DNA from 2 places in the Paenibacillus sp. OAE614 genome. Region 1 is predicted to be linked to the other one. Evidence: predicted binding sites of a transcription regulator. Region 1 holds the regulator's gene; the other holds the start of a gene.

Region 1 (7,357 bases):
TTTCACTTTTTCGGTGCGGTTGATCCATACCGTGGTCAGTCCGGCGCTGTTTCCGCCTTTGATGTCGGTTGTCTGCTTGTCGCCGACCATGAGCGTCTGTTCCGGTGTTAATCCAAGCAAAGAAAGCGCATGTTCGAAGATGGTCGGATCCGGTTTGCCTTTGCCGAATGTGCCGGAAATGACGATCTCGTCAAAATACGGGGCAAGTTCGGGAACGCCGGCGATCTTCTCCTGCTGGAGCGCAGGACAGCCGTTCGTCAGAAGAAGCAGCTTCTTGTTTCCTTTCAGTTCGTCCAGCACCTGGAAGGTCTCTTCATATACATGGGGGCGGGAGCGACGCTCGGCGGCAAATTGCTCGGCCAATTCTCCGGACAGCTGTTCATCGTCAACACCAAGCTTCAGCAGCCCGCGCCGCCATGATTCCTTGCGGTAGCCTGGAGCGAGCTCCTCAAGTCTGCGAAATTCAGGTTGTTCGCCTGCGCTGAAGTTGGCCCAGAGCCCTTCAAACGGGTTAATTCCAATCATTTGGGTAAAGGCAAACGTGTCATAGGATTGATATAACGTCCTTGCCTCATTGCGGACCGCTTCCTCCAGCTCCTTGGCGTCAATGCCCTTCGCCTTGGCGGCCGTCTCGCATACCGCTTCAAAGGATTCCTTCACGCTGCGCTCATCCCACAACAGCGTATCGTCCAAATCGAAAAAAACAGCTTGTACCGGCATCCTCTTCCATCCTCTCCATTAGCTATCTCTTATATATGTTTATTTTTCCAAAGGGATATTGTGGGTCTGTGCAAAACGCTCCAGACGTTCCCCTATGGCATCAGTGTCGTAGCGATTAATCAGGCGCGTGAACACCCAATTGCCGCCTTTGCCCTTCGGCTCAATCACGACAGAGCCTTTGGCCAGCTTGATCTTGGCGATATTGTCTGCGGTCAGTCGCCGATCCCGGTTGAACTTGATCGTCGATACGGCGTTTTTCTCCACACGCAGGAAAGGCCTGCGCAAAAAGATCATCAAGCCCAGGAACAAGTACATGGCCATAATGATCCAGGTCATGCTGCTGTTTCCTGCCGTACCCTCCTGTCCGATCATCCCGAGCAAAAAGTAGACCGCAGCCAGAGCGACCATCGTAATCGGAAGCACATAGTTTCTTCCTTTATAAATGTCAGCTGAAGGCCCCCCCGCGCTGTAGATGGAAGGCTTCCCTTGCTTCTTTCTCTGCTTATCCAGCTGCGCTGAATTTTTTCTTACCTGTCTTTCCCATGAACGGGCCATTCACGAACCTCCTCAAAATGCTTACGGCTATATAGTTTGAACGAAAGTTTTGCTATTTACTTCCTAATATATAACGGCCCAATACTGCTTACAGCATTTATTCCTGTAGTTTCATATTCTATATAATAGAACAAATGAAGGAAACTTGGTGCGCTTACATAGAAGCATTCTGTTATCGGTAGTGAGCCATACAAAACCTTGAGTCAGTCTATACCATGATCGAATGTATGAGTCTAATCCAGCTGGTGTTATTTCTTCTCTTCATCCACCCATTCAATCGAGTCCAGCTGCTGTCTGAAATTTCTGCGGACATTCTGAAGGTATCTCTCACGAAGCTTGGCCCGTTCTTCGATCTCCTCTTCGGTTAAACCGGATTCCTTTTGCTTGCGCGCAAGCTCATTAATTCTCTCTACAACGCTATCGATATCCATACAATTACTCCTCCAATATTCAAGTCATACCTAACTTTGCCATGATAAAAAGAGCTTGTCAAGGTTCACACCTTTCCAAGCTCTTGATCATTTATCTTCTATTAATATTGTGGGAGTGCCAATACTTCTCCGGCTTGAATTTCGCTGCTGGTTAAATCGTTATACTTCTTCACCGCCATAATATATGCGCGGATATCCATGTCTTCCGGCTTATGGGCAGAAGCGATTCCCCACAGCGTATCGCCTTGCTGAACGATGACATTTTTCTCTAACCGAACATCATCCGAGGTTCCTGCGAATACGCGAACGACACCTGTGCATCCCACCAAAATAATCAGGGCCGCTAGGATCAGTTTGATCAAGGCAGGGCCTGGCGCGAAGGACTGGACTTTCTTCAACCAAGGAGTTGCTATAGCTTCATTGATGGATGGGTTAACGGATGGGTTATTATAAATACTTTGGTATGTAGTGTGTTTCAGCATAAATATTACGCCTCCAAACGTTTGTTCTTGTTTTATGAGAACAATATAACACGAACATTTGTTTTGTTCAACACTTTTTTCGAACAATTGTTCCTATGTTTTTAGAGACAGGTTTCCTTCATTCAGAAGCCGCAAAAATCCCGCTCCATCAAAGCAAAATCATTTAGAACTTATGTTTGTACGAACGGCAGTTCTATGTTATAATTTTACCAAACGTTACTAAATGGGGTTGATGGGGAATGTCAAAGATATCTAGCCGGCAGCAAGCGATATTGGAATTTATCAGAAATGAAGTCCGCGCCAAGGGTTATCCTCCGTCCGTCCGAGAGATCGGTGAGGCGGTAGGGTTGGCTTCCAGCTCGACTGTACACGGCCATTTGGACCGACTGGAGAAGAAAGGCTTGATCCGCAGAGACCCTACGAAGCCGCGTGCCATTGAACTGTTGGGACAAGAAGAATCCGAGAGCAGCAATCTGTTCACGCATACGATCGCCAGAGTTCCCGTAGTAGGCAAGGTCACAGCGGGAGTGCCGATCACGGCAACGGAGAACATTGAAGATTACTTCCCTCTGCCGCAGCACTATGTCGGAGATGAGAAAGTGTTTATGCTTTCCGTCGTTGGGGACAGTATGATCGAGGCGGGCATTCATAACGGTGACTACGTCATCGTGAGACAGCAGCAGACAGCTGATAACGGGGACATCGTCGTTGCCATGACGGATGAGGATGAAGCAACCGTGAAGACGTTTTACAAGGAGAAAGACCATATCCGGCTTCAACCGGAGAACCCGGCTTACGAACCTTTGCGTCTGAACCATGTCACCATTCTGGGCAAAGTCGTCGGGCTGTTCCGCGATATTCACTAGCAGATGATGCTGGACAAGCAGCAATAGAGCCCTTGCTCTTCCTTACTCAGGAAGGTCAAGGGCTCTTTTCGGCGTTGGGATCAAGGCAGGATGATTCAGGTGGGACACGCCTCACGGGAATCCGCCGTTTGCTCCAGACGGTACTCCGTCGGGGTTTTTCCCGTCTTTTTGCGGAACACCTGGGTAAAATGCTTGACGTCCACATATCCGACTTTGTCCGAAATATCGGCCAGCTTCAAATGCGTTTGCAGCAGCAGCTTGCAGGCTTGTTCGATCCGCAGATTGGTGACGTATTCCTTGAAGCCGCTTCCTGTCTTCTGCTTAAACAGCTGGCTGAAGTAGACCGGATTCAGGAACACGACCGAAGCTACCTTTTCCAGGGACAGATCCGTATGATAGTGCGCTTTGATGTACTGCACCGCAACCTCGATCGCTCGGTTACCGCCCGGGTTGTTGTATTCGTAGTCCAGCGATGCCGATTCCTGGCGCATCCGCCGCACTTCCTCCGGCACCCGGTGAATGTCTGTGATGAGTCCCGTCGACTGAATCTGGAAAGGCACCTTGACGCATCGTTTCAAGTTAGCGCGCAGCTCATCCGTCAGACGTTTCATGCCGCCCTCTTCCCCCAGCGAGACGAGGCCGATCAGGCTCGTTTCGTCCATGCTTGTCACAAATCCGCAGCCGTGCGCTTCAATCAGCTCACCAAGCACATTTTCAATAATAAAATGCTCCAGATGCACCGGCGCCTCGCTCTCCATCTTAACCATCACCAGTTGGAATGCGGGGTAGCTCTCAATTATTGAGGCGACGTCAAGGCGCCCGGTATCGAGTCCGCTCGCCCAGCGCTGAAATACCGCCTCGCGCAAATACTTCAGGTTAGACTTCAGCAGCTCCGCCTCGCGAACGATTTCATTCTCCCGATCCATCTCCTGAGCAAGTCCGGATATCATGGAGAGCAGCAGCTCTTTCCCGATCGGCTTGAGCATATAGTCCTTAGCCCCAAGCTTGACGGCTTCCTGGGCGTAGGAAAACTCGGAATAAGCCGAAATAATGACCCATTTGATATGCGGATAACTGCCTTGGCACAGCTGCATCAATTCAAGGCCCGTCATTCCCGGCATGAGGATATCGGTCAGCACCAGGTCAATCCGGTGTCTGCGCAGCTGCTGAACCGCTTCCTCCGGATTCGCTGCCAGGTGAACATAATGCTGCGGATAGGCCCGGTGGATGGTGCGCTTAATTCCGTCACGGATCACATGCTCATCGTCCACGACTAAAATGTTCATCTTCCATTCCTCCTTGGTGCCGGATTGGTAAACGGATGGTTACCGTCGTTCCTTCCCCTTCTTGACTGTCCAAGTATAAACCGTACGGACTGCCGAACATCATTCGGATCCGCTCATGCACATTGCTCAAACCGATGCCACGGCGAAGCACAGGGCCGTCTCTGTCCTCCGCTATGGGCGACGTGCGGTTCCCGCCCTCCAGCAAGCTTCTGACCCGCATCAGCGTGTCTTCGTCCATTCCCTTCCCGTTATCCCGAACGACGACATGCAGATCGTCCATGACCTGCTCCGCCGTAACGAGCAGCATACCCTGCCGATCCAGCGGCTCCAGTCCGTATTTTACAGCGTTTTCAATAATCGGCTGAATCGTCATTTTCGGCAGCGTGACGTCCATCCACTGCGGATCCACATCGATCTTCGGTACGAGCCTGTCCTCAAGACGGTTCTCGATAATCGTCAAATAATGCCGGATCTGCTCCAATTCCTGACGCAGCGTCGTCCGGGAGGCCTCCTCCCAGTTGCTGCTGTAACGGAACATTTGCGACAGCGACAGAATGACCCTGCTGAGGCGTTCATTCCCTTTTTCATCCAGCATCCAGTAGATCATGTCCAGCGTGTTGTACAAAAAATGCGGATTCACCTGGGACTGCAGCGCCTGCAGCTGCGCGTTCTTCTCGCTGACGGTCGTGACCTTGATCGTCTCAATCAGCTCATCCATCCGGTGCACCATCCGGTTGAAGGAAGACACCAGGCTGTTGATTTCGTCAAACGAATCGACATTAACCGAACCGCTGAAATTGCCCATCTCCACCTTTTTCATTTCCCGGATCAGCAGCTTCAGCGGAGAAGCTATGTTGCGCGATACCAGCGTGGCCAGAACCGTCGAGACGATAATCAGCACGATCAGGACGACAACGAGGTATTGGGTCGTCTGGTTCACTTCCGCCTGAATGTCGTGCTTCGGGGTAAAACCGTAGATTGTCCAGCCCGCCATGGGCGTATTGGCAGCGACCACCAGCTGGCTTGAGCTGTCGTCCACCAGAATACCGTCTTCGGCACCCGGCTTCGGAATGCTGGCAAAGTCCGGCGCCTCCGTCCCTTTTTTACCGGTGGAAGCGATGATGTTGTTGTTCTGATCGATCAGGTACACGCGGCTGCCCGGGCTGATCGTCACATTGGACATTGCCTCCATGATGGACGAAGGATTCGCTTCGATGACCATGATGCCAAGCTGCTTGTGCGTGTTCAGATCATACAGCTTCCGACCGAACACAAAGACGTTCTCTTTCTGCTGCAGCGTATTGATCGGCGATCCTGGCATGATCCCAAGCCAGACCATATTGCCCGACGAGGCGTTCAGCTCGTTGTACCAGGACGTCTGGGCGTAATTGTTGTCGATGACCCCAGCGAACTGGCGCTCATAACTGTACACTTTGCCCCTGTCGGTCAGAATATGGATGCCTGTAATATCGTTCCTTGAATAGTAAGCCGCCCCGATAATATTCGTAATCGTTCGTTCGTTTTCGATGGCGACGGTCTCTTTCACATGGGTCTCCTGCAGCAGCCGGGTCAGCTCGTAGTTGCTGTTGAGCGACTTGGAGAGACTGTTGTAGCCTTGAAGCAGCGAGTTGAACAGTCCGGCGGTCTGCGAGATGTTCTTCTCGGCGATATCATTCACCTTGGTATGAATAATGGAAATCGTACGGTAATAATACACAACGCTGATCAATATCAATATGCCGGTCATGCAGCATAGAAACAGCAGAAAAAGACGGCTGTGAATCGAACGAAAATGTCGCCCCACAGATACATTCCCCTTTCGTATCCGGTCATCCATTTGTCATTCTATCACAGAAGCCGTCTTTGCCCTACTAACCTTTTACTGCTCCTGCTACCATACCTTGGGTGATCTTATCCGCCAGCAGGAAGTAGATAATGATGACCGGAAGCGCGCCCAGCACAAGAAATGCGCCGATGGCCCCGTAGTTGACCGAATATTGGCTGACGAAGCTGTTGACGCCGAACGGCAGTGTTTTCAGCTTTTCTGATGAGATAAACGTCGCAGCCAAAATATATTCGTTCCAGATGTTGATGAATGTCAGGATACACACCGTCATCACAGGCGGAACCGAGATCGGCAGGATGATGCTCGAGAATATGCGTCCGATCCCCGCTCCGTCCACCACCGCGGATTCTTCGATTTCGTGCGGAATGGTTTTCATGAACCCGCTCAGAATAAAGATGGCGATCGGCATGGAAAATGCCACATACGGCAAAATGATCGACAGATGTGTATTCAGGATATGCATGTTTTTGAAAATGATCATGAGCGGCAGCAGCGTCGCCTGCATCGGGATCATCATTCCGATCAAGAATACGACCATGACCGCCCCGCCAAAGCGCCACCGGAATCGGCTGATCGCATAGGCGCACAGGGAGCTGAGAATAATGACGGCAATCATCGTCACGGATGTGACAAAAATGCTGTTCAGCAGATAGCGGAAATAGTTGCCCTCCAGCGCAGCGCTGTAATTGCCCCACTGCGGCGAATGCGGCAGGGCGAAGAAGCTGCCCGACAAAATTTCTTCATTGGATTTCAAGGAATACAGGAGCAGCCACAACAGTGGATACACCTGGGTTACAAACAGAATGCCCAGCACCAGAAACACGATGGCCTTCGTAACGGAAAACCGTTTGCGTCCGGTTGCGGCCACCTGCTTGTTCAAAGCGACGGCAGTGCTTGTGTTCATTGGCGGTTTCCTCCTTTACGAGTATCGTTTTTCCAGTTTGTTGAAAATGAAGTTGATGCAGAACGTGGCGGCCAGACAGAGCACCACCAGGAATGCGGCGATCGAGCTTCCGTAACCGTATTTCATGGACGTGAACGACATATTGTACATGTGCGTGGAAATGACGTCCGTGGCATGCGCCGGTCCGCCCCCCCCGTCATGACCATGATCATGTCGAAAGCTTGCAGAGAGCCGATGAAGGCCAGCACGATGGAAATTTTGAAAATC
Region 2 (7,357 bases), 600 kb from region 1:
GCTGGACGAAGGATAACCGGCTGTGGCTGGCGGCCAACCGCTCGGAGCTGCCGGTCTATTATAGCGGTAAGTAATATGCCATGCGAGGCAAAATGATGATGCATTCGATGATCAGCGTATCATTTATCCAAACCCCAAACCCCAAACCCCAAACCCCAAACACCAAAATGTTAAAAATCCCTTCTCGCCGGATGCGAAAAGGGATTTTTGAATTTTTTACCCAGGCTATATAAACAGCGTGCTTTTTTCAATTCCAAGGCTAAAGCTCTCGCTTTGTCCGGGTTACTATCATTCCTGCTTATAGCGATGGACCAGCTTGTCCCGGTGGGAAGCAAAAATGTCCTCCAGTCCGATGTCGTATTTGTTGGCGATCACAATCAGATTCCCCAGCACGTCGCCAAGTTCTTCCACAAGCTCCTGCTTATGCTCGTCATACGTACCCACGGCCTCATCCGGCCGGTCCCGGCCGATTTCAAGCGCCCGAATCGCCCGGGCTACTTCGCCGGTCTCCTCCGCCAAAAAGCCGATCCGGATAAAGATATCGAGCTCCGACCAGCCCCGCTGTTCATAATACTCCTTGACCCACTGCTGAAATGCGTTCACATCCACAGACTCCGCCTCCTCTTGCAATTCATGTTCTAGTGATAGGCACTTCTTTAAGTATAAGGGATGGAGGCAAGAAGTTGGTGCGTTATTCAAAGGCTGGATTGAGGGCAAAAACCATTATTTACATTTTGGTACACATTAAATAGGCTGAAAAATCATAGAAAGGAAGGGAAATCCGAACATTAAGCCTTAGAGAACTAATATTCATGGATCTTAGACAGCAAAAAATTCACTTGGAGCGCCCCTTAGGCTGCTAGGAGATCACGTGGAACGGCCGGTAATTTCAGGGTTGGACGCCATGATCGTTTCCGCCGCGCGCCATACCTCCGGCAAAAAGTCGATGACCGCAGCGGCACGCACGCTGAAGTCCTGGACGGAGTGAAAGCCGAGATCGGCCAGAAATGCTTCCAGACCGGGGGCAAGCTCTTTTTGCACTTTCGGATCACTGTCTGCGGCGAGAATTTTGTGGCAGCGTGCGAAGGTGGCGCCCATCCAAAACACCGCCTCACGGTGGAATCCTTGTTCAATTAACGTTATGCTCCCGTCGATGGCGATCGGGCGGGAAACCGGAGAAATGTCGCTGCTGAAGAAAAAGGGCGTTTTGGCGGCGGCAGCCGCGGTGTCGAAGGTACGCTCGAGCGACCTGACATGCTGCAACGCCCGCTCCGGCTCCAAATCGGCACAGCCGAGGTGGCGAAGCAGCTCGGGGTACAGCGAGCTCAGGCCGTAATCTTCCAATACGCCGCGGACGGCTGCGTAACGGAGCCGCACCGTCGGGTTTTTCAGGGCGGCGAGCAGCAGCACATGCGTGGTGATGCCCGTAGGGAAGAGCCAGGATGTGAACAAGTCATGCAGCGGCAGGGACAAGTCGAGGCCGAGCAGAGACCGCTTGATTTGCTGCAGGACGTTTTCGCACCGCTGCCGCACCCAAACCTCATCGGCAAAATGCCGTGATACTTCTGAATACAGGCGATGCAAATGGCTATGGGGATCGGAGATGATCGTATTCACCCGGAACGGGCCTGCCAGATGGTGCGAGACGAGCACCTTTTGCACCGAGGACAGCTCGGATAGGGAGATGTAAGAGCCTTCGATCAGGGTATCCCGATATATGAACTTACCCGGTTTTAACGGCGGCTCCGCCAGTTCGGACACGACCATCACGTCGATATCGGAGCTTGGAGACATCGGGGCATCTTCCGGCATTCCGATCGTGGAACCCGTGAAATAAGCACCCATAAATCCTTTTTCCTTTGAGGCTTGGTGCATCACCCAGTCCGCTGCAGCGGCTCTTGCTGAACCGACCGTACCGGGCTGATTTTCAGACGAGCTTGAAGAATCCTTGATATCCACCGTACTTCCTCCCTTTGCCTTAAAGTGGGAACGTCCTCATTATAGAATGTCAGGTGAAAAATGGTAGACTGTTTGTTTTTGGGAATATGAGCTATAATAGCAATATAAGGAGCCGAAAGGCTCCTTTTTTCGTTGGATTCCGGCTTACAGGCCGCAGAAGGACAAGGGGTTGACATGAAACCAAAAGGTTTCGTATAATCCATGTGAAACCAAATGGTTTCACATTCGAATGTAAACCGGGTTGATTGACTGCATATGGAGGTATTTATACATGGAAAATTCAACAAACAATGCTTTGCCTGATATCCGCCACACCGGCGTATTCCAGGCTCCGATTCAGAAAGTGTGGGAGGCGGTGGCGACTCCAGAAGGGCTGTCCGCCTGGTTCATGCCCAATGACATGCAGCCCGTCGTAGGCCACGAATTTCACATTAATGCCGGTCCGTACGGCATGTCGCCGTGCAAGGTGACCGAAGTGGATCCGCCGCACCGGCTGGCGTTCCGCTGGGGCAAGGACTGGACGCTTGCTTTCGAGCTGAAGGAGCTGGACGGCAAAACGGAAGTAACGCTCATTCACTCCGGCTGGAGCGCGGACCAAGTGACCGAGTTCAACCAGCCGCATACGATCGTGCGCGAGACGATGGACCAAGGCTGGGCCGGACTCCACCAGAAGCTGGGCAGATACGTCGAGGCATAAGCATGACGGCGACTGCGTCCAAGCACGACGTATTCCAGGCCGTGGCCGACCCGACCCGGCGCCAGCTGTTGAAGCTGCTGTCCGATCAGGAGATGCCCGTAACGGTTCTCAGCAGCCATTTTCCGATGAGCCGGACGGCGGTTTCCAAGCATCTGCGGATTCTGTCGGAGGCAGGACTGGTGAAGGAAAGGAAGGTCGGCCGCGAGACAAGGTACCGGCTGGATCCGGGGCCCTTGCAGGAGCTCAAGGATTGGTACTCCTATTTTGAACGCTTTTGGGAGAACAAGATGGCAGCCCTGCAGCACTTCGTGGAGTCGGATGGTTCCGAACGCTTCCCTGCCCCGCTAACCCTTGTGGAAGAGGAGAAGGAACAAGATTAGCCGGTGATTCAATCTCTCTATGCTGAACGATGATCCCTGCATGATCGCCGGAAGGCTGGAAACTAGCATTCGTAAAAATCTAGCAAAACAAGAGACAGCGGTACAAGAGGATCACCTCCTCCTGTACCGCTGTTTGGCATGCCGGGAAACGGCGTTCCTTCGGTTTGATCGTATCTGGAAAATTGTAAAAAACGGTAAGTGCCTCCTTTTTACAGTTCCGCAAACATACGTTCTTTTCAAAAAAGGTTGTGTTATACTTATATTTAATAGTTTTCGAGGTTTACATACGAAGGAGGCAACACCATGTCGGTTCATTTTCTGATCGGACGATCCGGTAGCGGCAAGACGACGGCGATCCTAAGCGAGATTACGTCCCGGCTGCAAGCAGAGCCTAAGGGCAGTCCGATGATCCTGCTTGTTCCCGAGCAGGGCTCATTCCAGGCGGAGCACAGCCTGGTATCATCAGGGGCTGTCAAAGGCAGCGTCCGCGCGCAGGTTCTCAGCTTCCGGCGCCTGGCGTACCGGGTGATGCAGGAGACCGGCGGGTCGGCGAGAGTCGGCATCAGCGAAGAAGGCAAAAAAATGCTGCTGTACAAAATCATTCAGCGCCGCAAAGAGGAGCTGAAGCTGTTCGGTGCCTCCGGTGACCAGCTGGGTTTCATAGGCAAGCTGAACGAGCTGTATACCGAGCTCAAGCGGTACTGCGTAGATTCCGCCGTGCTGGAAGAGCATTTGACCCAACTGACGGAGCAGAAGGCGGCCGCGCCGATCCTGCGCTATAAGCTGGAGGATTTATGGACGGTGTACCGCGACTTTGAACAGGAAATATCACCGCTTTATATAGATGATGAAGATACGCTCGTCACTTTGGCCGAAGGGATTCGCAGCTCGTCTTATGTCAAAGGTGCGGACGTATGGATCGACGGCTTCCACGGGATGACTCCGCAGGAATACGGGGTTGTTCGCGAGCTGATGGCCCATGCGTCATCGGTCACCATTGCGCTCACGCTGGACAAGCCGTACCACGGCAGCATGGAGCCGCATGAGCTGGACCTGTTTCACCCGACCGCCACGACTTACATCAAGCTAAGAGGAATGGCCGAGGAGCTGGGCATCGAAACGAACGATTCGATTCTGACGGCATCGGACCTGCCCAAATTCCGCCTCAGCCCGCGGCTTGCTCATTTAGAGCGCGGTTATGACCGCCGGATTCCCTGGAAGGGGCAGGAGAAAGATCAGGTTCAGGAAACCGAAGGGATTTCCCTCTATGCGGCCGAGAACCGGCGCACCGAAGTGGAAGGGGCTTTGAGGGAGATGCTGCGCCTGGCCAGGGAGGAAGGGGCGAGATACCGCGAAATGGCCGTGTTCGTCCGTAATTTGGGCGATTACGAGCATTTGGTGGAACCCCTGTTCCGGGACTACGGCATTCCGTTCTTTCTCGACCAGAAGCGAAGCGAGCTGCACCATCCGCTGGTGGAGTTTATTCGCTCCGCATTGGATGTCGTGCGCCGGAACTGGCGGCATGAGGACGTATTCCGCTGCATCAAGAGCGACCTGCTGCTTCCGCTGGACGGGTCGCTGGGGCGGGAGGATATGGACGTGCTGGAGAACTACGCCCTCGCCTGCGGAATTCAGGGATACCGCTGGACGGACGGCCGCCCGTGGAAGGCTGTTCCGAGCCTGTCCCTGGAAGAAAACGGCGGAGAGCGACGCAAATCCGGAGAGCAGCTTCTCAGCCTGATGGAGCACTGCCGGAGGGTGGTCAGCGAGCCGCTGCTGGCCTTCGGCAAGCGGGTGAAGAAGGCGGGCAGCGCCGAGGAGCTCAGCACAGCGGTCTTCCGTCTGCTCGAGGAAGCCGACATTCCCGAGAAGCTGGACCTGTGGAGCCGCGAAGCGCTGGAGTCCGGGCGCCCGGAGGCGGCGAGGGAACACCGCCAGCTGTGGGATGCGGTCCTGGAGCTGCTGGATCAGATTGTGGAAATGATGGGTACGGAGAAGATGGCCTTCGAGCTGTTTGCCGGCATTCTGGAAACGGGGCTGAGCGAACTGAAGCTGGGCCTCGTTCCGCCTGCGCTCGATCAGGTGCTGGTCGGAAATATGGACCGGACGCGGACGGGTGGCGTAAAGTACGCGTTTCTGCTCGGCGTCAACGACGGAGTCATCCCGGCCGTGTTTCAGGATGACGGGGTGCTGACCGAACAGGAGCGCTCCCTGCTGTCGCAAACCGGAATGGAGCTGGCGCCTGGCATTTCGCGCAAGCTGCTCGACGAACGGTTCCTGATTTACAACGCTCTGACCTCGGCCAGCCGGCATGTGTGGGTCAGCTATCCGGCCGCAGACGATGAGGGCAAGGAGCTGCTGCCGTCCGAAGTGGTGCGACATGTCCGCAAAATGTTCCCCGGTCTGCCGGTTCGCCGTCTGTCGGCGCAGCCATCGGCAGAGCAGCGGGAAGAAGAGCTGCTTGCGTATTTGTCCCACCCCCGCCAGAGCCTCAGCCATTTGATCATTCAGCTGCGCAAATGGAAGCAGGGCGCGGAAATCCCGCAGCTGTGGTGGGATGTGTACAACTGGTATATCCGGGAACGGGAATGGAAGGGGGCGCTGGATATGCTGCTGCGGTCGCTATTTTACCGCAACGATACCCGCCAGCTGGAGCCGCAGACCAGCCGCAGGCTGTACGGTGCCAAAATCCGGACGAGCGTGTCCCGCATGGAGCGGTTCGTGGCTTGCCCGTTTTCACACTTCGCTTCACACGGGCTGAAGCTGCGCGAACGGCAGCTGTACCGCCTGCAGGCGCCGGATATCGGCCAGCTGTTCCACGCGGCGCTGACCCAAATGGCGCTGCGGCTGCAGGAACAGAAGCGGAGCTGGGGAAGCCTGACCGCCGAAGAGTGCCGGCGCGAAGCGGAAACAACTGTAGAGCGCCTCGCTCCGATGTTGCAGGGAGAAATTTTGATGAGCAGCAAGCGCTACGGCTACATTTCACGCAAGCTCAAAAGTATCGTAAGCCGCGCCTCTGTCATTCTGGGCGAACAGGCACGGCGGGGAAGCTTTGAGCCGGTCGGCCTGGAGCTGGATTTTGGCCCGGGTAAACCGCTGCCTCCGCTGGCCTTCTCCCTCGAGAACGGAACGGTGATGGAGGTCATCGGGCGAATCGACCGGGTGGATATGGCCCAAGGCGAAAACGGACTGCTGCTGCGTGTAATCGATTATAAGTCCGGACAGAAGGACCTGCGGCTTCATGAGGTGTACTACGGCTTGTCCCTGCAGATGCTGACCTATCTGGACGTGCTGTTGACCTATGCGGAGCACTGGCTGGGCAGCAAGGCGCTGCCGGCGGGAACGCTGTATTTTCACGTGCATGATCCGATCCTGCAGTCGAGCAACGGGCTGACGATGGAGCAGGCGGCGGAAGAGCTGCTCAAACGGTTTAAAATGAAGGGGCTGCTGCTGGCCGACCGCGACGTCATATCCAAAATGGACGCATCTCTGGACAAAGGCCATTCATCCATCCTTCCGGTTGCCGTCAAATCGGACGGAAGCTTCTACAGCTCCGCATCGGTCGCAACGCCGGATCAGTGGGACACGCTGCTGTCTTCCGTCAGGGACAATATCACCCGGATCGGAACGAGAATTACCGAAGGGGACGTGGACATCGAGCCTTACCGCATCCAGCAGGAGACGGCATGCACGTTCTGTCCGTTCAAGCCGGTGTGCCAGTTTGACGAAAATGTCGAGGGCAACCATTACCATATGCTCGGCAAGCCAAATAAATCGCAGGTATGGGAAATGATGTCCAGCCGCCAAGGAGGAGATGCGCATGATCGAAATTGAAAAGCCGGCAGGCAGCATGTGGAGCGACGATCAGTGGAAGGCGATTTCGCTTCACGGCGATCACATTCTGGTCGCGGCGGCGGCAGGCTCAGGGAAAACGGCCGTTCTGGTCGAACGGATCATCCGGAAAATTTTGAATGAGGAGCAGGGCTTCAGCGTGGACCGGCTGCTTGTCGCCACGTTCACTAAGGCGGCTGCGGCCGAGATGCGTGAGCGCATCCGCGACGCGCTGGACCGGCAGCTGGAGAAGGATCCGGAGAATACCCATCTCCGGCGGCAGCTGTCCCTGCTCGGGCGTGCTTCCATCACGACGCTTCACTCCTTCTGTCTTGAAGTGATCCGCAGGTACTATCAGATGATCCCGATCGATCCGGGGTTCCGGATCCTGAACGAGAATGAAGCCGAGCTGATGCGCCAGGAGATCCTGGAGGAGCTGTTCGAGGAGAAATACGGGGAGCAGCCGGAGGACAGCGATTTTATCGCGCTG

Evidence for each region. Region 1 encodes LexA, which represses DNA repair genes until DNA is damaged. Its sites were predicted from a motif close to CGAACATATGTTCG; they were not measured.
Region 2: the regulator LexA is predicted to act here: its motif matches at 3,257-3,270, upstream of addB (helicase-exonuclease AddAB subunit AddB).

Annotation. Positions count from the first base shown of each region.
Region 1 covers NZ_JBEPOD010000001.1:4,092,752-4,100,108, forward strand. Annotated here, with positions in the region: gene ABIE48_RS18730 (HAD family hydrolase) at 1-720, opposite strand, end outside; gene ABIE48_RS18735 (hypothetical protein) at 760-1,275, opposite strand; gene ABIE48_RS18740 (DUF896 domain-containing protein) at 1,524-1,706, opposite strand; gene ABIE48_RS18745 (LysM peptidoglycan-binding domain-containing protein) at 1,808-2,188, opposite strand; gene lexA (transcriptional repressor LexA) at 2,428-3,054, shown strand; gene ABIE48_RS18755 (response regulator transcription factor) at 3,150-4,340, opposite strand; gene ABIE48_RS18760 (sensor histidine kinase) at 4,315-6,144, opposite strand; gene ABIE48_RS18765 (carbohydrate ABC transporter permease) at 6,212-7,090, opposite strand; partial or broken gene ABIE48_RS18770 (carbohydrate ABC transporter permease) at 7,106-7,357, opposite strand, start outside.
Region 2 covers NZ_JBEPOD010000001.1:4,696,034-4,703,390, reverse strand. Annotated here, with positions in the region: gene ABIE48_RS21735 (hypothetical protein) at 1-74, shown strand, start outside; gene ABIE48_RS21730 (MazG nucleotide pyrophosphohydrolase domain-containing protein) at 289-609, opposite strand; gene ABIE48_RS21725 (hypothetical protein) at 868-1,959, opposite strand; gene ABIE48_RS21720 (SRPBCC family protein) at 2,231-2,656, shown strand; gene ABIE48_RS21715 (ArsR/SmtB family transcription factor) at 2,659-3,036, shown strand; gene addB (helicase-exonuclease AddAB subunit AddB) at 3,340-6,870, shown strand; gene addA (helicase-exonuclease AddAB subunit AddA) at 6,851-7,357, shown strand, end outside.